3 regions of the Planococcus rifietoensis genome follow, and region 3 is predicted to be linked to each of the others. Evidence: riboswitches for the same ligand, from Rfam matches in the RefSeq annotation. Region 3 holds a riboswitch; each other region holds the start of a gene.

Region 1 (10,389 bases), 950 kb from region 3:
AGTCGCCTAGTTCCATCAAACCGCTTGTCGTCCCGGCAATGGCACGTTCGTTGGTGTTCGAGACAGTTTCGATATGCACTTCGATGCTTCTGGCCAAGTCGAATACGCACTCGATTGGTGCTTCAATATAGGTTTCGTGATAGATCATGGGCATGTGATTTCCTCATTCCTCGCGTTGGCTATCTGTCTTTCTCTATCTTTACCCTTAACGCGCTTTTGTTATTCGCTGCTGCTTTATTTGGCAAGCAGGAGATTCTTTCACTTCTCGAGAATGATTAAAAGACAGGAGGAGTTTAAGTGAATATAGACATACTGAAACAAAACCGCTCGAGCTGGAACACGGTCGCCGACCATTTTAACGGCGTCGATGCGCTGCCTGGCTACGGGCCATTCACGCAAAGCGAGAACGAATTGCGGTTACTCGATTCAATTGAAGGCAAAAACGTGCTCGATATCGGCTGCGGCAGCGGCCATTCCTTGCTTTACGTGAACAAACAAGGCGCTAAAGATATGTGGGGCGTCGATTTATCCGATAAGCAAATCGAACGGGCAACAGAGATGTTAAATGGTTTGGATGCACAGCTCTATTGCGCTGCGATGGAAGAAGATATTGGCCTCCCGGAAGCCTATTTCGATATTGTCTATTCGATTTATGCGATTGGCTGGACAGTGGATCTCGACCAGACGTTCAGATTGATCTATTCGTATTTAAAGCCTGGCGGGTCGTTCGTTTTCAGTTGGGACCATCCGCTTTATGTGCATTTAAAAAGCGAAGATGGGCTTGTTTCACTGAACGGATCTTACCAGGATGAAGGCAGCGTGCATTATGCCAATTTTAAAGGCGAAGATGCCCCGATGACCATACCGAAGCGCAAGTTCAGCACGTATTTGAACGCCTTGGTGAAAGCCGGATTTTCCATCGAGCAAGTCGTCGAACCGGATGTGCCGCATGACTTGAAGGATGCAGAGCCGGTAGTGTCTGATCGTTATTACTCGCTCTATAAAGCGCAGAAATTCCCGACGAGCTTTATTATCAAGGCAAGGAAATAAAAAAGACCGTGTCTGCGCTTTCGCGTAAACACGGTCTTTTATAATGATTCTTTCGTTAGCGGATCCGCCCCATCACTACGGTATCGTAATAGTTTCCATCCGCTAAGCGCTTGTCCATTTTCAATATGCCTTCTACTCTAAAGCCACAATTTTTATACAGTTCAATCGCTTTTTCATTTTTTTCAAGTACTTTTAAATTCATCTTCTTGATTTCTTGTGCATCCGCCCAGTGGATCGATGACTCCAAGAGCTTGCGGCCGATACGATAGCCCCAATACTTCTTGAGCACCCCGACGCCAAACTCCACTTGATGCTCAGTCCGCCTCAGTGCGTTTCCTTCACATCTGGAAAACCCGGCGAGCTGTCCGTCCACTTCGGCCACCAAAAATAAATTCCGGCCGCTTGTCGCATCTTCTTCGATGAGACGTATGAAGGCCGCTGCATCCAAATAAGCTTCTCCCCGCTTGCGGTCCATATTTTCCGTCTCACCGTCGATCTGCAAACGGACTTTCTCCAATTGCGCTGCGTCTTGGATCTCCGCACTTCGAATGCAATAATCCAAGCCTTTCACTTGAAACAGCTGCTTCGCTAATTGCATCTCATCTTCCCCTGACCTGTTGGAATCGGTTATTTAAATTGCGCCGTCATATCCTCAGTGAACTGAAGTTTCTTTTTCTGTCTCATTTGATAATAAACGATCGTCAATAAGACAATCAATTCCGAAAGCGGAATCGCAAGCCACGCGCCCGTTACGCCGAAAAACACGGGCAAGATGCTCAGCAAAATCAACAGCACGACAATTTCACGCGCTGCGGTGATCCATGTCGCCATACGGATTTCGCCCGTTGATTGATAATAAGTCATCATGACGAAATTGGTGCCCATGAACAGATAGGCAATAAAGAACAGTTGGATGCCGGAAGTCGCGAGATTCATCACGGCGTCTGGGAAATCGCCGAAAACGCTGGCGATGGTGGCGGCAAAGAATTGCCCGAAGATAAAGAACAGCAAGCCTGCCACAAACGCCGTGCCGATCGCCAATTGCAGCGTCTTCTTGATCTTCGCCTGGTCTTTCGCCCCGCTGTAATAACTGACCAGCGGCTGAATGGCCGAACCCATCCCAAGGAATGCGAGCAGCATAACGCTGTGAACATAATTGAGAATCGCAAATGCGGCAACGCCTTCTGTTCCTGCCAGGCGTTCAAAGACATTATTATGCGAAATCGTGAACACCGACATGCCGACTTCCGCTAAGAAACTTGGAAAGCCGATGACGAGAATCAACAGCAGCAATTTTCGGTTCGGCTTGAACCGGACAAAGCGCAATTGATTGTCTTTTTTAAAGAAATGCGTGCACAAGACGAGCATGCCGACAAATGCAGCGAGCAAAGTCGCAGCGGCCGCGCCTTTGACGCCGAAATCTAATACGAACAAGAACACGTAATTCAAGCCGATGTTCAGAAGAGAAGTCGTGATAAGCGACACCATCGCCAAGTTCGGGCTGCCGTCATTACGCACCATGATGCTGAGGGCATTTTCCATCGTGAAGACGAAGCCGAATAACAGCATCAAGTATAAGTAATCGGAGACGTATGGATAGGTTTCCGCGTTCGCCCCAAGCAAATAAGCGAGTTCTGTGCGAAACGGAAATGCCAATAGCCCAATGAGGAGCGTCACCGCAAAAATTGACGCCATCGCGTGCGAAAAGACGACGCGTGCTTCCGTTGTCCGCTTCGCCCCCATGAGAGCAGAAAACCTCGTGGCGCCGCCGATGCCGATCCAGAGCGACATCGCGACGAATAAGGTATAGACCGGTGCCGCAATCCCGACACCACCCAGTGCGACCGGCCCGAGACGGTTGCCGACCATGATGCCATCTGCGACGATATTGATTGCCATCAGCAGCATGCCGATAGTCGAGGGTACTAAATAACGGATGAATGCCTTGCCGACCGATTCGTTATCGAGACGGTGAATAGATTGTTGTGCCATATTGTATTGCCTCCTAGCTTTCTAAAACACTGAAAACTATATTTGTTTTTTTAGTTTTTTTAGACCGAAGAAATACTGGCTTTGGTTAGCCAGCATTTTTTCTATTCGTTTTTGACGAACCCGTCCAATAATAATTCACTCATCGTTTCAACAGCTTCCTTGATGGAAATGCTTTGTTCCGAGAAGAACTGCTGATCCAAGGAAATATTGACGACGTTCAAAATCATTTTCATTAACAGATCGATGTTTTGTTGTTTGATCAGGCCAGTTTCCATGCCTTCTTCAAGCAATTGCTTCAAGTCATCCCACTGGTTCATTTCCCGATCGACACGCTGCCATTGCTCTGGGTAATAACGCTTCAACTGCTCCAATACGCGCAAATCGAAAAAGTCATTATGGTTCGGAATCATGACAATCAATCGGTGGATCTTTTCCTGCAAGTCGAGGGTTTCGTCTTCTCGGATGATGCGGGCCCGCTGTTCGTACTCTGAAAAGGCCTGGTCGATGATCGTTTCCAGAATTTCCAGCTTGGATGAGAAGTTCTCATACAAGGTGCGCTTGCTGATGCCCAGCCGTTTAGCCAAATCATCCATCGTAAATTTGATGCCGTTGTTTCTCGTTTCTTCGATAAACGCCTGTATAATCCGATTTTTCACAGCTGAACCCCCTTCGTTAAAACTAATAATACTATAATAGTTTTCTTAGTTCAAGTAGAAGGATTTGATGACGTAAATAAGGATCGGCTTTATGAGCCAATCCTTATCAGAGTGTTGAAGAAATTTATTAATCAGTTATAAATTAAAAGGGGAACATCTTTTCGACATTAAAGAATCAATGACCTATCTGAGTATTTGGAGAAGCGTTCGCTCGTAAACCCTTCTGCTCAATAATGCTGCGCATTACTTTCGCAAAGATAAGGTCTCCCGTAGGTCGACCTTATCTTTCCTGTGGATCAGCGAGACGACCGAGACCCCGCAAGGCGCAAAGCGACTGAGGAGGCTTGGGCGCGAGCCCACGGAAAGCGAGCGATAAGCTTCGGAAAATGCGGTTTTCTAACTCTTTCTTTTACGCCAATAATTTACTGCTTTTCGTTTTCTCCAAACGGTACACTAACACCACGCCAAGCACCGCACCGCTGATGCTCGATACGAGAAATGGCGGCATGAAGAACAAGGCGCCGACTTCGGTTCCCATCAGGACACGTGCGTATGGCACCGCGACTAGTGAGGCGATGATGCCGGTTCCGAGGATTTCACCGACTGCCGCAAAACCGATCCGTCCGCTGTAGCGATAAAAGACACCAGCAAGCAAGGCACCGATCATGCCTCCGGGAAAAGCGAGCAGCGAGCCGGTCCCCGTTAAAACGCGAACCGCACCGGTCAATAAGGCGATGACGACTGCAGGCCCTGGCCCGAAGACGACAGCTGCGATGACATTGATGGCATGCTGTACCGGATAGGCGCGGGCGATGCCGGCTGGGAACCAGACGAACGCGGATCCGGCGACGGCGAGTGCGACGAACATCGCCATGAGTACGAGTTTTTTTGTATTCATCCGACACGCCTCCCCGGAATCGATTGTTTAAACCGTTCGATTTGTCCCGCGACATCTTGTGCCCCTGCAATAGAGGAAATAACGGCGATGCCCGAAACGCCTGCCCGCCAGACCATTTCGGCGTTGCCCGGTTCGATGCCTCCGATGCCAATGACCGGTACGTGCGGATATTGGGTTTTCACTTTAATGATTTCAGCAACACCCGCCGGCGGTTTCGCATCGCTTTTTGTGCGTGTGCCAAATACCGGTCCCATGCCGAGATACGTGGCGCCGCACGTCAGCGCTTCATTCGCTTCTTTGACTGAATGTACCGAAACGCCAAGAGCCATCGACGCGCCGATTTGTTTTCTCACTTGTCCGCAGTCCATATCGTCCTGGCCGATATGGATGCCGTCCGCTTCGATCGTGCAAGCCAGTTCGACATCGTCATTGATGAAGATCGGAACACCGTATTCACGGCATAGGCCCTTGCACTCTGCGGCGAACTCTGCAAGCGCATCGCCCGTCAATGCCCCGCGCCCTTTTTCGCGCAGCTGAAAATGGGTGATGCCGCCTTGAAGCGCTTCTTCGAGCAACGCGAGCGGCTCTTTAGTACCGGCGTTTGTCGTACCCATTAGAAAATAAATCGCTGGATTCCCGAACAAGATGAACCACTTCCTTTTCGATAGATTCTTTGTACGCCGCATGGTGTGTCGGACCGTGGCCATGCCCGATGTGAAGCGGATACGCGAGTGCTGCCTGGATGAATTCCTTGGCGGTGAACAAGGCTTCTTCGACTGAATTGCCTTTGCCGAGTTCAGCTGTCAATGCCGCTGAAAACGTACAGCCCGTACCATGGGTCTGTTGCGTTTGGAGACGCTCCGAACGCAGCAAGATCACCGTGCCTTGCTGATCTAGATAAAAGTCTTCCGCAACGTCAGGGTCAGTGCTATGGCCGCCTTTGATGACTACCGCTTCGGCACCGAGCGATAAAATCGCTTCCGCCGCATTTCTGCGTGAGGCATCGTCTGTGATTTCTATGCCACTCAATACTTCCGCTTCCGGGATGTTCGGCGTGATGATGGCAGCGAGCGGGACGAGCAAGGTTTTAATTGCTTCGACCGCTTCTTGCTGCAACAAGGAAGCGCCCCCTTTTGCGATCATGACAGGGTCGATGACGAGCCTGTCCCAGCCGTAGCGTTTGATGCCTTGCGCCGTTTCTTCGATGATGCCGGCGTCAAACAGCATGCCGGTCTTGAGCGCACGGATATCGAAGTCGGTTCCGATCGCATCGAGTTGTTGTTTGACCGCTTGCCGGTCCATCGGGTAAATACCGTGAACGCCCTGCGTGTTTTGGGCGGTCACCGCCGTTATCGCCGAACAGCCAAAAGTGCCAAGTTCCTGGAACGTTTTCAAATCCGCCTGTATCCCCGCTCCGCCGCCTGAATCAGATCCGGCGATCGTCAATACTTGCGCTTTAGCGTCCATAAAGTGCTGCCTCCTGTCGTTTGGATAGTTCGTCCAAAAAGGCCATCTGGAAAGTTCCCGGATTCAAGGCGATTTTCGAGGCACGGCTTCCTGCATTCGCATACATCTGCAAACCATAAGCAAGCGCATCTATCGGGGTAGATTCTTCGTCCGTCAAAAAGGCGGCAAGCACCGCACTGAGCAAACAACCCATCCCCGTGACCGACGCCATCAACGGGTCTCCGCCTGTGATGTGCTCGGTCCGGTCACCATCTGTCACTAAATCGCTTGTGCCTGTTACCGCGACAATTGTTTGGTATTCATCCACCACTTGTTTAGCGATAGCTTCCAAATCGCCTTGTCCTTCTCCGGCATCGACACCGCGCGCTTGCCAGTCCGCTCCTGCAATGGCCGCGAGTTCACCTGCATTGCAGCGGAGTAGCGTGATATCGAGTTCCGTCAGCAATCGCTTCACGGCCTGCAAGCGATAAGCTGTGGCCCCGGCACCGACCGGATCCAACACAATCGGTATACCTTTTTTCATTGCGGCGCGTCCCGCAATGAGCATGCTTTCAAAAGAGCGCTCCGTGATCGTGCCAATATTGAGCGATAAGGCATCGGCGTGTCCTGTGAGTTCCGCGACTTCCTGTTGTTCATCGCCCATGACCGGCGAGACGCCGAGCGCGAGCAAGCCATTTGCCTGAAAGTTCGAGACGACGTGATTGGTGATGCAATGAATCAAGGGTTTTCGTGCGCGCAATTCTCTAAGCATGGCGGACACTCTCCTTTTTCGCGGGCAGCTCCCAAGTTTCCATCGTCCACGCTTGCTGCCAGAACTGCCATTCATAATAACTGCTTCTCATAAAGCGCTTTTTCAATTCCTTGCGCCGCTCTTCTGGCAAGCCATCCGCTAAGCAGTCCATTCGTTCGATTTGTTCATTCACCAGTTCCCCGAACCATTCGGAACCGTATGTGCCGATCCATTTTTGGAAAATCGGTTCTTCCGGTGTTGCCGTCTTCAAACGTTCGCCAATTTCGTAATAAAGCCAATAACACGGAAGCAAGGCCGCGAGTACATCTGCCAAGTCGCCTTCTGCGGAGCGGTACATATGCGAAACATAAGCATAGGCGTGGGGAGACGGTTCAAATAGCTTCCAATCTTCCTCACTTACTCCAAGCAATTCCATAAACGATTCATGGAGCGCGAGTTCCGCGGCACAGGTCTGTTCTGCGTGATGCGCAAATGATTGCGTCGTTTTCAAATCTTTCGCTTTCACTGCCCCCAGTGACTGCACTTTTGCGAAATGGGTCAGGTAATAAGCGTCTTGCATGACGTAGAATTTGAAGACATCGAGCGGCAAATCGCCTTTCGCGATGCCTTTTACAAACGGGTGTTCAAAACTGGCGTCCCATAAATCTGCGCATTCCAACCGGACTTCTTTACAAAATGTCATGTGGCTCTCTCCTTTTTTGGGCAAAATAAAACACCGCTTCCCAGGTAAGGAAGCGGCGATAAAGGTCAGCTGAAGAAATTGGAGAAAGGCTCACAATTCGCCCACTTCCCTACGCTGGTATAATCCAGATCAGGTTCAAAGGGTCCGGACTCTTGTCCGTCTCAGCCAACATGGCTCCCCTAGTGGAATAGCGATATTTTTTTATTGTCGGCAATAGAATACCATAGCTGGCTTGCGAATTCAAAACTTTTTGAATTTGGAATAGCAAGAGTCTAATTGTTTAATTAGAATTAGCTTGCCCGGTTCGTCTGCCAGCTATCCGCAGCCCGCTTGGGGTTGGCCTCCCGCAATAAGCCAAGAAGATCACTTGTCTTATTGCTTCGGCTCACCCTTAAGCGCGTGGCTGCTTTTAGATTTGGTTGAATTGGATTGAGAACATGGGACTGGGTTCGTATATGTCATCCACTTTGGTTCATTCGCATAGCGCGGCTAGCTAGTCGTAGGAAAATAGCTAGAGTTTTGGTGTTTAGTTTTGATGGTATTCACTGCAGTTTCTGCTGGTTCTTCGCAGCCACGCTTGGGGTTGAGCTTTCACAATGAGCCAATTAATTGGCGAAAGGCAGTTGAGCCGCTTCATTTGCGACGCATCTGCTTTTGCAGATGTGGGAGCAAAGTTATACGTTGATTTCCCAATCTAGTGGAGTATGCGAAGTTTATCATTTTCCGGCTTCGCTTCACCCTTAAGCGCGTGGCTGCTTTTAGATTTCGCTGGATTGGCAAGAGAACAAGTGAATAAGTTTATAAATGTCATTCGCTTTAATTCATTTACTTAGCTGGGCTAGCTAATGGAATCAAGATAGCTGTAATTTTGATGTTTACTTGGAATAGTACTTATCAATTCTGGTTCTAGTTATCCGCAGCACGCTTGGGGTTGGCCTCCCGCAATAAGCCAAGAAGGTCACTTGTCTTATTGCTTCGGCTCACCCTTAAGCGCGTGGCTGCTTTTAGAGTTCATTGAAATTTAAAATGTGTAAGCAAGTGGCTGTGCAATTTTCATCTACTTTGGTTCGATTGCTTAATTGGAATGGCGAGGTCTAGCTTGTGTATAGGCAAAGGCTTCAGTCAGAGTCAAGATTTGTCCGGTTCAAGACTTCCTTAAAGTATTGCTGCATTTCCCCTTCACCTTGGAATGCCGCCGGCAATAAACGGCTAACTTCATGGCACAGTTCCCTGTATGCGTGATTGCTTTTTCTATTAGGCTTGCTGTCGATGTGCATTAGCTGGATGATTTTATCTTCAGGTTTTAGGCTGCGGGCTTTTCCGATCATTCTTTCTCCGATCCTGTATATATCCGAACCGTATTCTCCGCAAATTTCAAGAGCGGACAAATCGAAGTAGTCCGGAAATAAAGAAATCATGTAGCCATAACTCGATAGAAAGTCTGGCTCTTCAGGGAACGTTATTTGACCGAAATGAGCCAGTTCCGAAAATAACTTTCCGCATTCATCGATTCCAATTGCGTCCAACCCATTATCACCAAGTACATCTGCTTCTACGGTTACATACCAGCAAAGAAAGCCTAATCGGTTGGCCACTTTCAAATCTTCGGGATTCTTTTCCCATTCAATGACCATCAACGTCAACGCTTCTATGTACTTCTCCTGTGCTTCCAGCGCATCGATTACATCCCAGCGATAATCCATCAGTTTTCCTCTTTTCATTTAAAACGGCGTCATTGCAGGCCTTTTTTGAGTTTGAATCTCTTTTAAACATCCGCGTTGCCATTTAGATCTTTTTTCAATGAAAAGCAACTTGGCCTTTTGCCAAGCTGCTTTTTTAAATAGCAGACCCAGTCTTTCTTGCCAAAATCAAGCGGTTAATTCCCACATTCTTCCTATCTCATCGCCGGGTAACGCAGGCGGATGAGACGGTAAAGGTTTTGGACGACGGCTTTTCCTACAGCGTAAGTTGGGATGACCAAGATCATGCCGATAAGTCCAGCTAGGTTGCCTCCGATATACAACAGGAAAATGATGGTTACCGGATGCACCGATAGTTTCTTGCCCATGATATTGGGCGAGATGAGATTACTTTCGACTTGCTGGATGATAATAATGGCGATCAGCACCCATAAGCCGAGAATCGGTTCCTGGAAAAAAGCTACGACAATGGCCGGAACGGCTCCAATAATCGGGCCGACAAACGGGATGACGTTTGTGAATGTCGCGACCAATGCCAAGATGATGGCATAATCTACGCCGAGTATCAGGTACGTGATATAGCTCAGCCCCCCGACGAATAAACTGACCGTCGCCTGTCCTTGAATATAGGCACTGAGGTTTTCGTCCATATCATGAAGGATTTTGGCGCCTTCTGCCCGCGAATCCTGCGGCAACAACTTAAGGAAGCTGGCCGGCAATTTGTCGCCGTCTTTCAATAAAAAGAATAGGACAAACGGCACGACGACCAGTGAAGTCAAGGCGCTGACGAGCACACCGGTAAAACTCAGGATATTCGAACCGATGCCTGTCAGTGCGTTCCGGAAATTCGCGGCTATAGCGTCCGGATTCAAGCCAGGCAGAAAATCCTGTTCTTGAATATAGCTCCACCATTGACTCGACAAGGCCCTGTTCGATTGATTTTGAACTTCTCTCACGATCGACGGAAAGTTTTCGATCAAGGATTGGATCTGCCTGAAAATCAGCGGGCCAATCCATAAGGAAAAGCCGACGAGCAGCGCCAGGAACACAACGAAAATCACCAGAATGGCCACGACACGGGGCATCTTCTTAGATAATAGCTTGACGATTGGCCTAAAGATATAAAACAGAATCCCGCCGATGATGATAATCGGCATCAAGGTAGAAAACGCAACGCGGACCGGGTAAAACAC
Region 2 (10,389 bases), 97 kb from region 3:
CTGGCACGCCCATGCGTTCATCGCTCGTTAAAAAATCGGTACCATAAAACAATTCAAAGCCTTTACCGGCCAATTGTTCGCTTAAGTGGTACGTCGTCACATATTCCGCAAATCCAATTTCGGGATACTGATGCCGTTTGCGGCGTTGGTCGATGAGATGCGGTTCAATCTCTTCCATAAACCGTTCGATAGCATCTGTCATGTCCATTCCTCCTAGTTATTCAATTCCGCAAGCACATCGAGTGCCGCCTGAGCCATCAGGCCGGTTCCAATCGACAATGCTTGTTCGTCGATCATGAAGCCTGGGTCATGGAGCGGTTTTTGTGCCTCTCCGACCGATGTGCCGAGCCAGTAGTAAACGCCTTCGTATTTTTTCAAGAAGCGCCCGAAGTCTTCGCCTGCCATGCTGCCGATCACTTCAGGAACACCTTCCGCGCCCAATTGCTTGGTGGCAGAGTCACGGACCACTTCAGCCCAGCGTTTCGTATTGACCGTAGCGGGATATCCATCTGAATATTCGATTTCACATGAGCCACCCATCATGTCGGCGGTGCCTTTGACGACTTCGTGGAAGCGTTTTTTCAATAATTTCTTCGTTTCGTCTGATAATGAACGGATTGTGCCTTCCAATACCACACTGTCTGCCACGACATTATAGCGGTAGCCTCCCGAGATTTTTCCGATCGTGATGACGCCAGAGTCCATCGGGTTGGCGTTTCGGCTAATGATGGTCTGGATGGCCGACATCACCTGGTTGGCGATGACGATGGCATCAATTGTTTGATGGGGCATTGATGCATGGCCGCCTGACCCGTGGATCGTGACGTGGAAACGGTCAGAATTCCCCATGATCGGCCCGTCGATGACCCCAACTTGCCCTGCCGGAAGCCCCGGCCATACATGTTGCGCCAAGATGACATCTGGCTGGTACCGATCGAACACGCCGTCAGCCATCATTTGCTCAGCTCCTCCAGTCGGCGCGTTTTCTTCGGCTGGTTGAAAAATGAGCAATACCGTTCCTGCGATTTGATCTTTTTGTTGCTGGAGCAATTTCCCAACTCCCAACAGCATTGCGGTATGTGCATCATGGCCGCATGCATGCATTTTCCCATCGACTTTGGATTTAAATGGGACATCCGCTTTTTCCGTAATTGGCAAGGCGTCGATATCTGCGCGCAACCCGACCGTCTTGCCGGGCTTGCCGCCTTCAATGATTCCGAGAACACCTGTTTTGGCAAATCCGGCATGGTATTCGATACCGTATTCAGTGAGCTTTTTTTGAATTTTTTGCGAAGTTTCCATTTCTTCGCCGCTCAGTTCAGGATGTTCGTGGAGATCCCGGCGGAATTCGCGTATGTCTTCGAATAGTTCTTGTGCTTGTATTTTCATCGCTGTCACCTGCTTTTCGTATTTAAGGAAATAAACCTTAATCATTCCGTTAATAGAAAGTGTACCGTACTTGCCTTGTGAAATGCTACCCCCTTTTTGATTTTTCTGAATATCCTTTCAATAAAAAAGAAGCCCTCGCTGATGCGAAGGCTTCTTCAGAACTTGAGCTATCGTGATATTGGTGAATCGTTGCAGAACATAAGATGCAAAATCAGCTATATAATGCAGCAAATTGATTTTTACGCTGCTCGATGACGTTGAAAATCGCACAATCGTGCACTTCGTTGTATTTGATGCCGAGCGTTTCCAGGTATTCCGCAAGTTCTGCGTAGAGCTTCTCGTAGATTTCCATAAATGCCGAATCGGTAAGTTCCTCGAGCGTTTTCGTATGGTCGTCCGCCTGTTCGGTTTCGCCCGCTTGCCTCATGACATATAATTCGCTCATGCTATGGATTAAATGGCGGAATGTTCCCGTGAAGTAAGGCGCCGAAAAACTTTCTTCTTTCTTCGCCAAGACAAACGGCAAGCTTCTCAAAAACAAATCTGTCGACCCTTGCATCCCTTGCCGGATCACTGAACTATGGACTTGGCAGAAGTAGGTTTGCCAGCATTGGTAGCTGTCGCTTTTGTCCAACTCCTGCCATTCGGCGTGCCGCCGGATGTCCATATTCTGTTTAAAATGCTCGATCGCCTGGCCCAGGACAAAGGCAATCAAAGGGATTGTGTCATTTCCCGACATTTCGATTCCAATGATGCTTTTGACACCAAACGGATGATGGACGGCTTTCTTGCCGTCAAACTCATCGTCGATGATACCGTATTCAGTGAAGATCGCATGACTGAAATCTTTGCGTTCACTATAAAAGAAAAGAAATTCGATTTTATCTTTGAAATTAAACGGTTTATACGCCGTTTTCGCTGTCTTTACCATAGCCGGAATATTCATTGCCGGCTCTCCATCCATCAATTCAATATAGCGGATCCCTTGTTCCGTAGTTTTCAATGGTTTAACTCCTTCTCTGTATGTCCATCTTTCGCCATTTTTCAAGTCATTCCCATTCTCATCTCGTTAGCCTTATTATAAGAAAAACCTTTTTAAAAACACAAGCAAGAGCTTTTTCCCTTTATGCGCACGCGATAAACATTTCCGTAGCCAAGCCGCATTATGGCCGCCCGTTAAATTCTCTGGAATGCTTCATATGCCTAACTGTACCACCCATCGGGGACAAAATATAATTCTCCAGTCCCTCAACCCATCATTTAACTGCTTCAAGCCATTTTTTCTTGTTTCAGCTTCCTAAGCACTGCCGCATGCTTATATCCTGTAAAATTACATAATAATCAGTTAAATCCAGCCGTGTCAGCATGCGTCTTATTTTTTGAAATTAAATGAAAGCGCTTCAGAAACTGCGCCACTTGAAGTTTTTGACCGGCAACTATAATGATCAAAAAGGAGAGATTTTTTATGACAGCAACAACTAAAGGTTTAGAAGGTGTAGTCGCAACACAATCGGCGATCAGTTCGATCATCGATGATACCCTTACATACGTCGGCTACAATATCGACGATCTAGCGGACAACGCCAGCTTCGAAGAAGTAATCTACCTCTTGTGGCACCAGCGTTTGCCGAAGGCAGACGAACTCGCGGAGCTGAAACAGCAGCTCGCGGACAACATGGCGGTACCGCAAGCGGTGCTCGACCACTTCAAGACATACGACATCAAGCACGTCCATCCAATGGCGGCACTGCGCACAGCGGTCTCCATGCTCGGCCTCTTCGACGAAGAAGCGGAAGTGATGGAAGATGCGGCGAACTACCGCAAAGCGATCAAAATCCAGGCGAAGATCTCGACGCTCGTGACGGCCTTCGGCCGCATCCGCGCCGGCAAAGAACCGATCCAACCGAAAACGGATTACAGCTTCGCAGCGAACTTCCTGTACATGCTGTCTGGCGAAGAGCCAAAAGACATCGAAGTCGAAGCGTTCAATAAAGCGCTTGTGCTTCACGCAGACCACGAACTGAACGCTTCGACGTTCACGGCGCGTGTCGCAGTCGCTACTTTGTCGGATGTCTATTCCGGCGTGACAGCAGCGATCGGCGCTTTGAAAGGCCCGCTTCATGGCGGCGCCAACGAGCAAGTGATGAAGATGCTCACAGAAATCGGATCGGTCGACAACGTCGAGCCGGTCATCAAAGAAAAACTGGCGAACAAAGAGAAAATCATGGGCTTCGGCCACCGTGTCTACCAAAAAGGCGACCCGCGTGCGAAGCATTTGTGCGAAATGTCGCAAAAGCTCACTGAGCTTCGCGGCGAATCGAAATGGTATGACATGTCCGTGAAAATCGAAGAATTGGTAACGAGCGAAAAACCGCTTCCGCCAAACGTCGATTTCTACTCGGCTTCGGTCTATCACTCGTTGAACATCGAGCATGATTTGTTCACGCCGATCTTCGCGGTCTCCCGTGCGTCGGGCTGGCTTGCGCACATCCTGGAGCAATACTCGAACAACCGCCTGATCCGCCCGCGTGCGGAATACATCGGGCCTGGCATGCAAACTTACGTGTCGGTTGAAGAACGTTAAATCGATCAGCATAAGCTTGAGCCTCCCCTTCGATTGGGTGTATGGCTCAAGCTTTTCTATTTGCCCGGCTAGCCCCCTTTGGTTGTTTCAAGGATTTCATTGTGGCTATAATAACAGGAAAGACATACCAAAACATCGATAATAGGAGGCACGCCCATGAATCATACAGAGAGCGGCTGGAAACTGCACAATAGTTATGCAGGCCTGCCCAAAACCTTATATGCCCCAATGGAAGCCAACCCGGTCCCGTCACCTGAACTCGTTATCGCGAACCGAGCATTGGCAAAATCACTTGGCCTGGACCCGCAACAGCTAGACAGCCCTGAATCCCTGCAAATGTTTGCAGGCAATCAATTTCCTGAAGGCAGCTTCCCGCTCGCCCAAGCCTATGCCGGCCATCAATTCGGCCAATTTACGATGCTCGGCGACGGCCGTGCCATCTTAATCGGCGAACAGCAAACACCGGATGGCGAGATTTTCGATGTCCAATTAAAAGGCGCCGGCATCACGCCTTTTTCCAGAAGCGGAGACGGCCGCGCGGCACTCGGGCCCATGTTGCGGGAATACATGATCAGCGAAAGCATGCATGCGCTCGGGATTCCAACGAGCAGAAGCCTTGCAGTCGTATTGACAGGAGAAAAGATTCAGCGCTACTTTGCAGAGCCTGGAGCGATCCTGACGCGTGTGGCTTCAAGCCATATCCGTGTCGGCACTTTTCAATTCGCAGCGAAATACCGTTCGACTGAAGATTTGAAAGCTTTAGCGGATTATACGATCAAACGGCATTTCCCAGACATCACCGGGCCAGACCGCTATATCGAATTATTCCGCCAGACAGCGCAGCGGCAAGCTTCACTCATCGCGAAATGGCAGCTCGCCGGTTTTGTCCACGGCGTTATGAATACGGACAATATGGCGATCAGCGGCGAAACGATCGACTACGGCCCATGCGCTTTTCTGGACCGCTTCGACGAATCCGCGGTCTTCAGCTCGATCGATGCTGGCGGCCGTTATGCTTATCGTAACCAGCCGCTCATCGGCGGATGGAATTTAGCGCGTTTTGCAGAGTCCCTGTTTCCTCTTTTAAATGAGATTCCGGAAAAACAGGCTTTGTCTTCTCTCCAAGGAGCGCTTGAGGAATATATAAGTTCAGAAAAACGATTGTATTTATCAGGCATGCGCGAAAAATTGGGCTTGTTTACCGAAGCGCCAGGAGATGAACAATTAATCGATGACTTGCTGGCATTGATGCAGGAAAAGCAAGCGGATTATACTAATACATTCCGTTTCTTGACTTTCGAAGCAGTGGAAGAGCCCCAACTGGCAAACGACCCGGCTTTTAAAGACTGGCATAGCCGCTATAAAGCCCGCCAACAGCAAGAAGGCCGTTCAGCACAAGAAATCCTGGAATTGATGAAAAACCGAAATCCAGCTGTCATCCCGCGCAACCACCGCGTGGAAGCAGCATTGGGAGCAGCGGCGCAAGGCGATTATGAAGTGATGGAAAAGCTTTTGGATATCCTTCGAAATCCATATGCCCATTCCGAAGAGCAGCTGCCCTATACAGCCCCTCCACCGCCTTCAACGCCTCCATACCAGACTTATTGCGGAACATGAACCAAAAAATCCCCTGCCTCTTCATCGGCAGGGGGTTTTCTCTATTGCGCTTGGCTGGTTGATCACTGTCCGTCTGTGACTTCAGTGACACTGACCATTTTGACTTCGTTCATCTTGAATTGGTAATACGTATCGTTGTCGCCGATAAATTCGCGGAAATCATCCGCATCCAAACCGCTGACTGCTTGTTTCGGGGTATCGGCTTCGACGGTGTTGACCGCTTCGACGCCTGCGCCGAAATGATAAACGACACGGAATTTTTTTGTTGATGCCATAATAAATGGATTCCTCCTCAAATGCTTGTCTGCTTTAGGTTTACCCGATTTTTCAGGGAGTATTCACCTCTGCCGTCATTTTCTCATTGTCGATGAAAATAGTAGAATTCCTTTACTTGGAAAAGTATTTGGCTTAGACTTTAGCCATCGGGCAAACCCGACACGTAAAACCACATACCGTTTTTCTGCACTGGGGGTGCATGTTTTGCTGAGATGAGAGCTTTCGCTCCGATCCCTTATGACTCGATCAGGTTAGGACCTGCGTGAGGAAGTGCGGTGACTTTCCGACATGACGACGAAATACGGAATAGTGGCTGCATCTTCACGGATGTGGCTTTTTTGTGCATATTTTTAGGAGGGATTCTAAATGGAACCAACTTCATGCGGCACCAGCCCGATCGTCGGATTTCGCTTTTCCTTGCATCCGATGAGCGGCAATTTCATCAGCATCATCAAAAGCGCGTTAAAGGACACCGACACGTCCAATGTGTGGATGCAAACCGATGATGTCTCCACCGTCATTCGGGGCAAACAACAGCATGTCTTTAATGTCGCGAAGGCTCTCGCTCTTCATGCGGCGAAGACGAAGGAACATATCGCCCTGTCCGGCACCTTTTCAGCTGGATGTCCTGGAGATACCGCAGGTAATGCGTATTTGGAGGCGCCGGATGAACCGGCAAATCAAGACGACAGTAAGCAATACGTTTCATCGCAATTCGCGCTTTACCCGATGAACAATCCCGATTATATGGAAGTTATCTACCGCGAAGTGGAACGTGCAAAAGAGTTTGGGGTATGGAACGATTCCATGCATTACGCTAGCGGCATCCACGGGGATATTCATGAAGTCTTTTCTTTTTACGAAACGAGCTTTTCCAGCGCGCGCTCCACTAAATACCCCCATCTCGTGATGACCGTATCCATGAGCATCAACAGCCCTTCACATAAAACAGGCGCTGAAGATTTTTCTTAAAGAATAAATTACCTCGTGACCCTAGATTTTGGTCTAAAAAAACATCCCCGCAGTTGGATCGTTCACTGCAGGGATGTTTTTTGGTTTACATAATATTATTATCAACCTGTTTTCAGCTGTCGATTTTACCGTAAGTGATTTCGTCCTCATCCTGGACATCAACGCCGTTTTTCACGTGGACAATCGTCCGTAAAATCAACTTGGCATTCACGTTCTCCAGCACCCACCGCTCATCTGGGACAATCTCGAATTGCTGCATGACGGTGTTCTTCGATTTCACGGATCCCGCAAATTCCAAGCTCTGCTTGGCAACTGGCGTTTCATAAAAATCGAAATCGCTGTCTTCCCGGTAATCTTCCACTAAACGAATCACTTGCAGTTCGATATAATCGATTTCCTGATCGCCGCTTCCACCGTCTAAATAGACGGTCCCATTTAATGTTTCGCCTTCTTCAAGATGCGGCCTTTCTACTACTGTGTCCACTTTGACCGAACCGATGCCGATCGAAGATAAAAAGTCTTTGAATTTCATAAAAATCTATACCCCCAAAATTTGATAATTCTCCATACCACTTTCCTGCATCCTGTAAACAGAAAGCTTAAAGCTCGGTGTAGTCGTATTGATTATCCAAGTTTGTCTCATAGCGGTTATAACGCCGCTTGAACAGCTTGTATAGATGGCTGACGATGACCCGCAGCAACGCATACATCGGAATCCCCAAAATGACTCCGACGACGCCAAACAAGGAGCCTGCCGTCAACAGGACGAAAATGATCGTGACAGGGTGGATATACATCGTCTTGCCCATTACTTGCGGCGAGATCAAATTGCCTTCCACCAACTGCACGACGGTCCACACAATCGCCAGTTTCACCAGCATGAACGGCGAAGTGACGAGTGCGATGATCGCAGCGGGCGTAATCGCTATAGCTGGACCGATATAAGGAACGATGCTTGTCACCATTGCCAGCGCGCCGAGCAGCAGTGCATAATCCATACCGATGATTAAAAAGCCGATGTAAACCATGACGCCAATACAGAAGGCGACGATGAGCTGGCCCTGGATATATGCCCCCAATTGCTTGTCTGCGTCCTTTAACACTTCTCTTGTATCATCCCGAAATCTTGGCGGCAGCAATTTCAGGAAATAGCCTGGAAGCTTGTCGCCGTCTTTCAATAGATAAAACAGGATGAACGGCACGATGACAATCGACAGGATGACGCCCGTAATGGTCGAAATCCAGCTGGTGACGCGAGCGATGATGCCCGTCACTGTCGCTTGTAGTGTATCCGCAATGCTGGTCGGCAAGGTGGCAATCAATGCTTCGATGTTGAAGCTCGAATCCCGGTAATAATCACCAACAAAGGAATTGCGCAAGAATTGGTCGATATTATTCAATAAGCGCATGAAATAATCCGGAAATTCTTCGATCAAGTTCTGAAACTGATCCCTTAAAAAGGGGAAAACAAGGACGCTCAACAACGTCAAGAGCCCGATGCCCCCGAGGAAGATAATGAGAATCCCCCAAATTCTCGGGATCTTGAACCGTTCCAGCAACCGCAGCACCGGACGCAGCAAGTAATACAAAATAAGCGCCAGGACGACCGGCAAGACAACCGTTTTCATGAATACATTGAGCGGATTGAAGATAAATGATACTTCCCTGAAGATGAACACGACAAGCCCGATCAAGATCAAAATCAATAATGTAAAAAACGTATTCCTCCCGCCCAGGAAGCGAATATAGTTGGTAGCGAAAAACGGCGGTCTATTGTCATCTGGCGGCATGGCGATCCCCTTCTTTATATAGGCTTCTACCTGTAGTTTACCATATTATCTGAAAAATTAGTTGAGTGGCTGAGACAAAAATTCTTCCAGCGCACGGCGGTTTTGCTCTATATCGATTTCAAGAACCGAACCCGCTTGCGGATAATTCGCATAGCTGTAGCCGCCTTCCACTGGGATCGTCAAGCGTTCGATTTCCCCGCTGCCGCCGGTTCCGAGCTGTGTCGCCAATTTGATTTGGTCGACCAACGGCATATCGGTTTGCACATAGCCTTGTGCCGCTCCAGCTAGCTTTGGCAGTTTCGGGATCGACGACACGCTGATCAACTCATCTTTCAATGCGGCGATCACTTGCTGCTGACGGCGCACACGGCCGAAGTCGCCTTCATTATCCGAACGGAAGCGCGCGTAGCCGAGCAATTCCTGGCCGTTCAAATTCTGGACGCCGGGAGACAGGGTCACGCCGATTTTCTCGGACATTTCTTTTTCAACATCGATTTCCACACCACTCGGCGCTGCGATATCGACCAGCGTTTCAAAGCTCTTAAAGTCGACCAGCGCATAATTGTGGATTTCGACGCCGAACATTTCACGCAAGGTCGACGCCAATAAATCGACGCCTCCTAAATAATAAGCTGTGTTCAATTTATAGGATTGATAACCTGGAATATCTGCATAAATATCGCGCATGAACGATGTGATCTTCACTTCATTATTTTCACGGTCATGCGTCACCATCATCATTGTATCCGTACGGGATTGTTCTTCCCCGCGCGAATCCACCCCGAGCACGAGAATATTCTGGTACCCGCTATTGTCTGCATCACCCGCAAATGGTTCCGGTTCAATTTCAGTTTCACCGGCTATATTTTGGCCTTGTTGATATTGGATGAAAAAGTAAACTCCGGCACCGAGCAATAAAATGATCAATAATAAGAAAAGTTTGCCTCTCGGGCGGAATCGTCTGCGCTTTCTGGTCTGTCTCGTTTCGTATTGTTCTTCCATGATGATTACATTCCTTTCTGAGCTGTACAATTTGTTTAGACGCATATTAATAGAGAGAGGTTTCCCTCCTCAACACGTTTTTATTGTCTGCGCTTTACCGGAGTGGTAAAATTCTTCTTATTCTCAGGCGCGCTACTCGACCTCAATGGAGACGTCCAACCGGCTTGCCGATGCGATGGACAACTTCTTAAGGAAGCGAAGACAGCGGCCTATATCATAGAAGGAGGCAATCCGATGTTAGAAAAAGCAACATTCGCTGGCGGCTGTTTTTGGTGCATGGTCAAGCCATTCGACCAATTCGATGGCATTGAATCCGTCGTTTCCGGATATACTGGCGGCCATTTGGCGAATCCCTCATATGAACAAGTGAAAAGCGGCCATTCCGGCCACCTGGAAGCGGTTGAAATCACGTTCGATCCAGCTGTCTTCCCATACGAGCAATTATTGGATATCTTCTGGCAGCAAATCGACCCAACCGATAATGATGGCCAGTTCCAGGACCGCGGAGCTTCCTATCGCCCTGCCATCTTTGTCCACAATGATGAGCAGCGGCAATTGGCGATTGCTTCCAGAAAACAACTTGACGAGAGCGGCCGCTTCAATAAACCGGTCATCACTGAAATCCAGGATGCCGAGCCTTTCTATCCTGCCGAAGAGTACCATCAGGATTTCTACTTGAAAAATCCAGATCATTACGCACAAGACCGCGCCGAATCCGGGCGCGATGAATTTTTAACTAGTGCGTGGAAGAAAGCCGAC
Region 3 (10,389 bases):
ACCAACAATTGGTGGACCCGGCTTTACTGGAAGTATGGGAAGCTGTGGAAGTCGAGCTGATTGCTGCGGATGACTTGGGGAATGTCTACCTGGTTCCTTATAATGGAGGGACCACTTATGGCGACGCAAGGACTCGGGAAGATTTTTTCTGGACAGCCACAATGAGAGGGCTGGATCCTATGGCCACCTCATTGACCTTTTATCCCTTTGGCCACATCAGCAGAATGGAGGAAGGCAAAGAGCCGGAATCGATTCGAATAGAATTTGATGCACTTGAAATCAATATGCTGGAAGGGACCTATCAAATTATTGAAGATCCCGAGTTCCCGGTTTATGATGAAGAGGAAGAAGAGAAGTGAAAATAAACAAGCCCGGCGCAGTTTATAACTGTGCCGGGCTTGTTTTGGTATCTACCATTCGAACACAAATTTCAGTGTAATCGTAATCGCAGAGTATATGATGACGGAGATAAGGAAAGTCGGGAAATGCGTATCCTTTTCGCTCGGCAGTTCGTGCTTGAAAACCGTGTAGATCATTGCGCCGGAAACGAGCGAGAAGACGATCGATTTGAAAAGCGGCGTCAGTTCAGTCGTCAAAGCGACGATCCAGCCGGCGACAATTCCGACAGCCAATATATAGCGGCCGTATTTATTGTATTCCACGGGAAACTTCCGCCACATGTCATGAGCGACCGCCATGAAATGCGGACCGATCGCGACGCAGTAAAACAAAGCTTGAACAGCTGATACTTCAAATGACAGCACAGAGTAGGAAACGAGCGCATTATAGAAAGCATAGAACACGATGACCGACCAGAAAGTAGAGGTATGGGAAATGTAATTTTGCTGGATGACGATTTGAATGCCGACAAACAAGACGACACCGAGAAGGCCGACGAAATAGATTTCCGACTCCATCGTCAACTGCCGGTATGGTTCTTCGATGGCGGCTTGCTGTTTATGAAGAGTAGGGAGCAAGTAAATGAAAATATACGAAACGGCAAGCCCGCCTGAAAACGAGAACCATTTCACTTGCTTCAGTTTATCTCGAGGCACCAGGACGCTCGCGAAGAAATGGATCAAGATGAATACAATACCGATCAAAAACGGAATCAACAGCATGACCCAAGCCTCCTGTCAGATGGAATGATCTGGTGAAATGGCGAGCTTTTGTTAAATTAAAGGGTACTATAAATTACGTAAATTGATTTTCTATATTGTACTGCTTCGTTTAGAAATAATGAAGCCGCTTTTACATAATTTTAGCAAAAAACTAACCGACTTGGCCTTGGCGATTCGATTTGTGAAACTTTCTGGTTGCATTTTTTCTGTAACGGGTTTATATTGTGTGAGGCATCAATTAATGAGGGGTCAATTAATAACCCTCAAAACAATTAGGATAGAAAAAGGAGCAATTTACCATGAACACACTGCAAAACAAAAAAACCAATGATTTCAATGAAATCGTCAATGGACGCCGTTCCATTAAACAATACGACCCGGATGTGAAAATCAGCCGCGAGGAAATGACCGAGATCCTGGAACAGGCGTCCACAGCGCCTTCTTCCATCAATATGCAGCCTTGGCGTTTTGTTGTTATCGACAGCGCAGAAGGAAAAGAAAAGCTTGCGCCGCTGGCATCTTTCAACTTGGAAAAAGTAATGAGTGCATCAGCTGTTATCGCCGTGTTCGGCGACCTCAACAACATTGAGTACGCAGAAGAGATTTATGGCAAAGCCGTAGAACTCGGTTATATGCCCGAAGAAGTGAAAGAATTCCAAGTCGGCTACTTCAAACCTTTGTACGAAGGCATGTCCAAAGAGCAAATGAAAGACATCGTGCTGTTGGACTCAGGGCTTGTATCCATGCAATTGATGCTCGTTGCCCGTGCATTTGGCTACGACACCAACCCAATCGGTGGCTACGACAAGCAGAAGATCGCTGAGACGTTCGGCCTGGACAAAGAGCGTTATGTGCCAGTCATGCTTCTTACGATTGGCAAAGCCGCCAACGAAGGCTTCCAGTCGTACCGCTTGCCGGTCGAGGCGACCACGACCTGGAGCTAAGCCAGACGACCTTGAGTATTCGGGAGTTATGTATTATATTTGACTGGTCAATGAATAGTGGGCACAGCTATCAATTGACTTCATCGATCATTTAGGAGGTCTTTCAATGCCGTGTTCATTTTCAAAGCAGGAACAAGTGCTGCACCAGTTTAAGGGTCTGACCAATCAGATCAGCCCGAAGTTTGAGCGTTGCACAGGCATCAGTGCGTCGCGTTATGAGTTATTGTCGCAGCTTTATAAAGTTGACGAAATCAACCAGTCAACGTTACAAAAATTGGTCAATATCGATAGCGCCGCGGTCACGCGCCATTTAAAGCAGCTTGAAGCGAGCGGCATGGTCACAAAGCGCAGAAATCCAGAAGACAATCGTGTAATCTTTGTCAGCCTGACCGATGAAGGACGCGAGCGCATCGTCGAATACCGGAAAGAAAATACAGGCTTCGTCAAGCAAATGCTCCACGATTTCACGTCTGAGGAAGTCGATGCGCTTAGCGATATGTTGCGGCGCATGCAAGACAATATCGTTGATTATTAAAAATACAGATTAAAGGATGGCGAAATGAAATGATGATTATCCACGCACATTTGCAAGTAAAACCTGACCAGGAACAAGCCTTTTTAAACGAAAGCAAAATTTTGATCGACGCATCGCGTCAAGAACCGGGCAATGTTCAATACGATTTGATGAAATCAGTGGAGAAGGACGGCCATTTCACAATGGTGGAAGTATGGAAAGATGCGCAAGCAATCGAAGCCCATAACGCGAGTGAACATTTCACGGCTTTCTCCAAAAAAGCAGCTGGATTCATGAGCGCGCCGATGGAACTGAAAGTCTATAGCGGTGAAGCTGTCCGGATGTAAGAAAAGCTTGTTCGTTTAAACGAGATGCCAGGCAATGCTTGAACATCTTGGTGAACTGTGACAAGATAGACCTTGAAAGACAAATGCTAATTTCATAAAACACATGTGGGGGAATCGGTGTTGCCGATTGAGAGAATATCCGTGAGATATTGACCCTTGGAACCTGAACTGGCTAATACCAGCGGAGGGAACATATTCAAATCGGTCTATTCTGCGATGATATGCGCCCAAGGTTTCTATAACCTTGGGCGCTTTTTTGTATCCGCAATTGGATATGTCCCCTGAATCAGCTTCTGAAATCATCTTTTATGAATTCATTCAAAGGGGGAAACAAGATGAAAAAATGGACGATTGCCATTGCACCGGTGTTGCTGATCGCGGCATGCACAGAAGAAGCGGAAAGTCCGGGCAGCGACGTGGCGAATGAACAACAGGAATTAGAAGAAGTGACGATGGTGTTGGATTGGACGCCAAATACCAATCACACCGGCTTGTATGTGGCACAGCAAAAGGGCTATTTTGAAGAGCAAGGGCTAGATGTCGAGATCATCTTGCCGGGTGAAGCGGGCGCCAATCAATTGGTCGCTTCCAACCAGGCGGAATTCGGCATCGGCGCACAGGAAAGCTTGACGGAAGCGAGAGTGCAAGACATTCCGATCGTCTCGATTGCGGCGCTCATTCAGCACAACACGTCCGGATTTGCATCCCCTAAAGACAAAGGCATCGAGTCGCCGAGCGATTACGAAGGGAAAACTTACGGCGGCTGGGGAGCGCCAGTCGAAAAAGCGGTGCTCGGGTCCATCATGGAACAGGAAGGGGCTGATGTGGAAAACGTCGACATCGTCAATATCGGCAATAGCGACTTTTTCACGGCGGTCGAACGCGACATCGATTTTGCTTGGATCTATTACGGCTGGACGGGCATTGAAGCCGAACTGCGCGGCGATGAATTGAACATGCAGTATTTGACGGACTACTCGGACAAACTGGATTATTACACACCGATCCTAATGACTAATGAAAACTTGATTGCAAAAGATCCGGAAACCGTTCGTGCATTCACCAAAGCAGTGTCGCAAGGCTACGAATTCGCCATCGATGAGCCTGAACAAGCAGCTGAGATCTTGATCGAGTCGGTCCCGGATTTGGATCCGGAACTGGTGAAAGCGAGCCAAGAATGGCTGTCGCCGAAATATCAGGACGATGCCGCGAAATTCGGCGAACAGCAAGAGCAAGTGTGGGCGGATTACGCTGCGTGGATGTTCGACAACGGGCTACTGGATGAGGAATTGGACGTGGAGCAGGCGTACACCAATGAATTTTTACCGGAGGAGGAAAACTGATGGGCAATGCATTATTAAGTATTCAAATCATCCCGAAAACGAAAAACGGGGAAGACGTCATTCCATATGTAGACAAAGCGATCGCCGTCATTGAAAAGTCGGGCGTCCCGTACCAAGTCAATCCACTGGAGACGACGATGGAAGGGGATCTGGCGCAGTTGTTTTCGATCGTTGAGGAAATGAACGAGGCGATGATCGAAAACGGCAGTTCGAACGTCATCTCCCAAATCAAAGTGCTGTATCAGCCGAGCGGTGCCTCGATGGATAAATTGACGGAGAAATACCGGCCGTGATGATTGTGCGAAAAGGATGGAGACCGGTTCTGGTCCTCATCCTTTTATTGATCGTCTGGCAAGCGCTGGTGCCGCTGTTTGAAGTGCCAGAGTGGTTGCTTCCGACCCCTTATCAGATCGGGGTAGAAGCGGTAAACAGTTGGCCGAATTACAGCGGGCATTTGCTTGCGACGATCCGATTATCGATCCTCGGCTTTTTCATCGGATCGTCGATCGGCCTTGGCGTCGCGATGATTCTTCATCTCGTGCCGAAACTGCGGGAGACTTTTTATCCTTTGCTGATTTTATCGCAAAATATCCCGATTATCGTTTTGGCGCCGCTATTGGTCATTTGGTTCGGCTTCGGCTTGTTGCCGAAACTGATCATCATCATTCTCGTGTGCTTTTTCCCGATCACCATCGCGGCACTTGATGGGTTCAGGCAGACGAGCGGCGAATTGCTTCATTATATGAAAATGGCAGGAGCCGACAGACGCCAGATTTTTTGGAAGCTCGAATGGCCGCATGCGATGCCGTCGATTTTCTCGGGCTTGAAAATTGCGGCGACCTATAGCGTCATGGGTGCCGTCATTTCCGAATGGCTCGGTGCGCAGGAGGGCATTGGCGTCTATATGACGCTCGCCTCGTCGTCGTTCCGGACGACGCAAGTATTTGTCGCGATCTTGTTGATCATGAGTTTGAGCATGCTGTTTTTCGCGGCGATTGTGTTACTCGAAAAGTGGATCATCCGCTGGAAAACGAGCGGGGGAGGGAATTTGAATGGCTGAATTGGCGATTGAACAATTGACGAAAAGCTTTGACGGGACCGAAGTGCTGAAAGAGTTATCATTGAATATAGGAGACGATGAATTTGTCGCCGTGCTCGGCCCTTCCGGCAGCGGCAAAAGCACGTTATTTCATTTAATTGGCGGGCTTTATGAGCCGGATGCAGGAAGTATTCTATTGGGCGGCGAGAACATCAACGGCCAAAAAGGCTCCGTCAGCTATATGCCGCAAAGCCCGTCGCTGCTTCCGTGGCGCACCGTGCTGGACAATGTTTTGTTAGGGGCTGAGATCGCTGGACACAAAGATCAGCAAGCAGCTATTCAAATGATGGAAAAAGCAGGACTGGCAGGTTATGAGCAATCTTATCCGCACCAATTGTCCGGCGGAATGAAGCAGCGCGCCGCCTTTATCCGTAGCCTCTTAAGCCCACAGCCACTCATTTTGCTGGACGAGCCGTTTTCAGCGCTGGATGAATTCACCCGTTCAGAAATGCAAAAATGGCTGCTTGATATTTGGCAGCACAATAAACGCTCGATTCTTTTCGTCACGCATAATATAGAAGAAGCTTTGTTTCTCGCAGACCGCATTCTGGTGTTATCGGAAAAACCTGCGCGTGTCGTCGCTGAGTTTAAAGTGGGTTTCGCGAGGCCGAGAGCAGAAGACATCACTTTGACAGAAGAGTTTCTGCAATACAAGAAGGACATTTATAAAGTACTGAAGAAAGAGGAACCAAAATAGAGATAGAGAAGGCCGCTGAGATTTCTCGGCGGCCTTCTCTATTCCCTTGGTGAATTTTTCTCTTCGTTTGGATTGTTTGTTATCCATTTCCGTAATAGGCGATTGAATTCTGTTGCTTGCTGAATTGGCCAATCATGTCGAGCGCCTGGAATAAGCATTCCGACCGCATTCGGCATGACAACAGGAGCCATTTTAGTCGAAGCGATTATGGCGCGCGATTCGTACTCTCCAGCCGCAAACAGTGCGGGCTTGCAGAAAGAACTATACGATGCATCGAGACGGAAGCGAATGATTTCCTTAAATATGGCTTCATATGTCTCGCGCGTTAGCAGTTGATAATTGGAGATGAAGTCAGGGATCTTTTGAGGTGGCAGGAGATAACGTTCGCGGGCCATCTTTTTGAGATGCGAAGTATTGTGTATGTTCCGCTGCACAGCGCATGATTGCAGTTTCAATAAAAACCCGTAACGCAACGGCTGGACCGTGATGCCGCTAATAAAGAGGCTCAATACTTTTTCTGGGAAACGCTTAGCCAATTCCAAGGCGACATGGCCTCCTAAAGAAAGTCCCACTATATGGACAGCTCGATCCTTAATAACTTGATGGGCAATTTGTTCGGCACTATCCGCTAAACTGACCCAAGGTATCGCGGCACTTTTTCCGTGTCCAGGCAAATCAACCATAATCAATTGATGATCGGAAAATGCGTATTCTTGTTGCCACCATATCCAACTGCTTGCGCCAAGCCCGTGGATGAAGAGTATGGGTTCCGCTTCAGTAAACGTGGACTCTGAGTAAGCGATCATATTAGACACTCCTCGGTTTCTTTTTTTAAAACCAATCGATCAAATGCTTCATTCCTTAGAAATGTGGCAGGTTTTTTAGGGTCTTGAAGTGATCAAATAGCGCAGTAGGGTTTTAAAACGGTGACATAAAGCAAAGTGGTTTCATCATTCCCCAATTTCAAAGTGTTTATTGTTTTATAGAAATACAATTTTTTATCTAAGCGAAATCGGAACTGAGCGTTTGGAGTATAGATAGCCAATAAGCTCAAAAATAAACCTAATTCAAGCGAGAAAAGTGAGTTCTGTCGAATGAGAAAAATGATAAAATATTATCAAAATACTTTTCGGGAGGGGCAGCGATGGATACGTGGTTTGGTGCAAGATCTGATTATCCGTTCGAGCTTTTTTCCGTCAGCCATCTAATCGTACTGGCAATTGCCTTAACAGGATTCCTGTGCCTGGTCCTTTTAAGAGACAATTTCGCCGCTAAAGATGCCTTGTTCCAGCAATTGCGCTGGCTGCTGTTTCTTGTGCTGCTCATCTCTGAAGTGTCCTATCAGTATTGGGCCGTCAGCCACGAGTATTGGAGCTTCGATCGTTATATGCCGCTTCATTTATGCGGTGTCGCTTCTATCACCGCCATGATCGGCTTAGTGACTTTGCATCCATTTTGGATCCGCGTATCGTTTTTCATCGGCATCGTGCCCGCGGCTTTGGCACTGGTGACGCCGGATATGCCGTATGATTACCAGCACTACCGGTTTTGGAAATTTTTTGTCCATCATACTGCCATCGCCTGGGCAAGTCTGTTTTTGGCTTTATTTATGCCAAGTGCACTTACGTGGCGTTCGGTATTTTCGGTTTATGGAATTTTGCTCGTGTATGCCGCGTTCATCGGGTTTTGGGTCAATCCACAGACCGGCTCAAACTATCTTTACCTGTCGCAGCGGCCATCTACCATCTCACCCTTGGATTTTTTCGGGGATGGCGTTTGGTATTATATCAATTTATGCTTAGCTGCTTTCCTGTTATTTGCGGTTCAGTACGGGATATTCCGCTGGATCTTTAAAAAAACCGGCCCTGAAGAAAACTGAATGCGACTAACAACCAGCTGCCAGGTGCGGAAATGCTTCCGTCTCGGGCAGCTTTTTCGATTTTCAATAGAGGACTATTTGCATATTTAGAGAATAAAAGGGGGACAGAGCGAAAGGGGTGGCGGGAATGGATTGGGTAGTCGTACTGAGCTGGACATTGAACTCTTTATTGCTGTTGAACATCGTGCTCGCGCTTGTAATCATCTTTAATGAACGTCGGGATGCTGGGGCTACTTGGGCATGGCTATTGATTTTGTTTTTCTTGCCGATTCTCGGATTTATTGTCTATTTGTTTTTCGGCAGGCATTTGACCACCAACAACTTCTACAACTTAACGGAAGACGAACAATCCTATTTCACGCGCCAAGTCGATGCTCAAGTCCAGCGCATCCAGGCAGGGGAAGCAGAATATGATGAAGAGCTGCTGAACAAATACGAGCAATTGCTGATCATGAATTTGCGGTCGTCCAAATCACTCGTCAGCTTCTACAACGAAACCCGTATATTCTCTGAAGGCAACGAGAAATTCGACACCATGATCAAAGACATTGGCAACGCGCAGGAAGAAGTCAATGTCCAATACTATATCATTAAACGGGATGCGCTCGGCCAGCGGCTATTCGATGCTTTGCTCGAACGTGCCAAAGCCGGAGTCAAGGTACGGCTTCTCTATGATGCAGTCGGGTCGAAGAGTTTAAAACAATCGGATTTTAAGGAATTGATCGAACATGGCGGCGAAGTGGAAATCTTTTTTCCGTCCAAATGGGGAATCAATTTCCGCCTCAATAACCGCAACCACCGGAAAGTGTGCATCATTGACGGGAAAATCGGCTATATTGGCGGATTTAATGTCGGGACGGAATATTTGGGTGAAGTGGAGAAATTCGGCTATTGGCGCGATGTTCATTTGCGCATAGAAGGAGACGTCGTCCATCATATCCAAGACCGTTTTGTGCTGGATTGGAACTACGCCAACCAATACAAGAACCGAGACGACATCTTTTGTTTTCCACCTCACCAAATCAGACATTTCTCGCCGATGCAAATCGTCACGAGCGGGCCGAATTCGCACACAGAACATTTGAAAAACATGAAAATCAAAATGATTTCGTCGGCAAAGCGCGAAATCTACATCCAAACGCCGTATTTCATTCCGGATAAAAGCTTTATGGACGCCTGTAAAATGGCCTTGCTGAGCGGTGTAAAAATGAATATTATGATTCCCGGCAAGCCGGACCATCCATTTGTTATGTGGGGATCCTGGTCGTTCCTTGGCGAGTTGCTCGATTACGGAGCGGACGTCTATTTATACGATCGTGGTTTTTTGCACTCCAAGACGATGACCGTGGACGGCGAGATTTCAACTGTCGGGACCACCAACCTGGATGCCCGCAGCTTCCGATTGAATTTCGAAATCAATACGCTCGTTTTCAACCGCCGGATTGCGCTCGAACTGGAGTCCCTGTTCGAGTCGGATACTGCCGATTGCCGCAAATTGACGAAAGAACTCTACGCACAGCGCGATTGGACCATCAAGCTGCGCGAAGGTTTTGCCCGCCTGTTGAGCCCGATTTTATAATTTGTGATAGTTACGTGTGGAATGTGGGTTGAAGAAGTCTCCTAATCCAGTACGAATTAAAATAGAATTGTTTTTTCTACATTCAAAATTCAATGATCTATCTAAGTATTTGGAGAAGCGTTCGCTCGAAAACCCTTCTGCTCAATAATGTTGCGCATTACTTTCGCAAAGATAATGTCTCCCGTAGGTCGACCTTATCTTTCCAGTGGTAAAGCGAGACGACCGAGACCTCGGAAGGTGCCTAGCGGCTGAGGATGCCTGGGCGCGAGCCCACGGAAAGCGAGCGATAAGCTTCGGAAAATACAACTTCTTACGTTTTTTCGACAACCTGAAAAAGCTGAAACCACTTTAGGTTTCAGCTTTTTTTATTTGTCCAAAATCCCCAATGCCTACAAGCGCTTCTGCGACATGGCTTCGCGCATATGGCGCAGCGCCGTCTTGCCTTCGTCACCACGGGCGATCATGACGTTTGTGTAGAGCGCATCGATCAAGCTGAGCTGCGCGATGCGGGAAGCGAGGGCTTCTGAACGGAAATCCGTTTCTTCCGACAAGGTGTACAAAATAATATCCGCCTCTTTGGATAATGGCGATTTGGCGAAATTGGTCACGCAGACGATCGTCACTTCTTTTTCCTTCAAGACGTGAAGCACTTCCAGGACATCGCGCGTGCTGCCGGAGTGTGAGATAACAATGGCCACATCGCCTTTGGTGAGCTGGGATGCGGACATAAGTTGGAGATGGGCATCCATATTCATCGCCACATGAAGGCCGAGCCGGACGAATTTATGATAGCCGTCCATGGCGATCATCGCAGATCCGCCGTTTCCGAAAAACTCTATCTTGCGTGCAGACAGCACTGCTGCGAC

The links. A riboswitch is a leader RNA that binds a small molecule or an ion and turns the genes downstream of it on or off. The one in region 3 is predicted to bind thiamine pyrophosphate.
Region 1: linked by a shared signal. The riboswitch ahead of tenA (thiaminase II) and the one ahead of AUC31_RS06830 (ABC transporter substrate-binding protein) in region 3 are both predicted to bind thiamine pyrophosphate.
Region 2: linked by a shared signal. The riboswitch ahead of AUC31_RS07345 (YkoF family thiamine/hydroxymethylpyrimidine-binding protein) and the one ahead of AUC31_RS06830 (ABC transporter substrate-binding protein) in region 3 are both predicted to bind thiamine pyrophosphate.

Annotation. Positions count from the first base shown of each region.
Region 1 is NZ_CP013659.2:2,337,529-2,347,917, forward strand. It holds gene AUC31_RS11680 (SRPBCC family protein) at 1-154, opposite strand, end outside; gene AUC31_RS11685 (class I SAM-dependent methyltransferase) at 298-1,050, shown strand; gene AUC31_RS11690 (GNAT family N-acetyltransferase) at 1,106-1,648, opposite strand; gene AUC31_RS11695 (MATE family efflux transporter) at 1,678-3,042, opposite strand; gene AUC31_RS11700 (TetR/AcrR family transcriptional regulator) at 3,144-3,698, opposite strand; gene thiW (energy coupling factor transporter S component ThiW) at 4,108-4,596, opposite strand; gene thiE (thiamine phosphate synthase) at 4,593-5,240, opposite strand; gene thiD (bifunctional hydroxymethylpyrimidine kinase/phosphomethylpyrimidine kinase) at 5,185-6,063, opposite strand; gene thiM (hydroxyethylthiazole kinase) at 6,053-6,814, opposite strand; gene tenA (thiaminase II) at 6,807-7,496, opposite strand; TPP riboswitch at 7,586-7,687, opposite strand; gene AUC31_RS11730 (hypothetical protein) at 8,615-9,199, opposite strand; gene AUC31_RS11735 (AI-2E family transporter) at 9,391-10,389, opposite strand, start outside.
Region 2 is NZ_CP013659.2:1,486,737-1,497,125, forward strand. It holds gene AUC31_RS07315 (amidohydrolase) at 1-202, opposite strand, end outside; gene AUC31_RS07320 (M20 metallopeptidase family protein) at 214-1,389, opposite strand; gene AUC31_RS07325 (hypothetical protein) at 1,601-2,392, opposite strand; gene citZ (citrate synthase) at 2,855-3,973, shown strand; gene AUC31_RS07335 (protein adenylyltransferase SelO) at 4,130-5,590, shown strand; gene AUC31_RS07340 (hypothetical protein) at 5,653-5,865, opposite strand; TPP riboswitch at 6,048-6,152, shown strand; gene AUC31_RS07345 (YkoF family thiamine/hydroxymethylpyrimidine-binding protein) at 6,233-6,838, shown strand; gene AUC31_RS07350 (sporulation protein) at 6,951-7,370, opposite strand; gene AUC31_RS07355 (AI-2E family transporter) at 7,438-8,628, opposite strand; gene AUC31_RS07360 (LCP family protein) at 8,686-9,630, opposite strand; gene msrA (peptide-methionine (S)-S-oxide reductase MsrA) at 9,865-10,389, shown strand, end outside.
Region 3 is NZ_CP013659.2:1,389,585-1,399,973, forward strand. It holds gene AUC31_RS06805 (DUF4179 domain-containing protein) at 1-359, shown strand, start outside; gene AUC31_RS06810 (hypothetical protein) at 411-1,121, opposite strand; gene AUC31_RS06815 (nitroreductase family protein) at 1,421-2,065, shown strand; gene AUC31_RS06820 (MarR family winged helix-turn-helix transcriptional regulator) at 2,172-2,600, shown strand; gene AUC31_RS06825 (putative quinol monooxygenase) at 2,630-2,926, shown strand; TPP riboswitch at 3,024-3,133, shown strand; gene AUC31_RS06830 (ABC transporter substrate-binding protein) at 3,262-4,269, shown strand; gene AUC31_RS06835 (thiamine-binding protein) at 4,269-4,562, shown strand; gene AUC31_RS06840 (ABC transporter permease) at 4,562-5,329, shown strand; gene AUC31_RS06845 (ABC transporter ATP-binding protein) at 5,322-6,065, shown strand; gene AUC31_RS06850 (alpha/beta fold hydrolase) at 6,104-6,871, opposite strand; gene AUC31_RS06855 (YwaF family protein) at 7,210-7,944, shown strand; gene cls (cardiolipin synthase) at 8,072-9,523, shown strand; gene AUC31_RS06865 (MurR/RpiR family transcriptional regulator) at 9,913-10,389, opposite strand, start outside.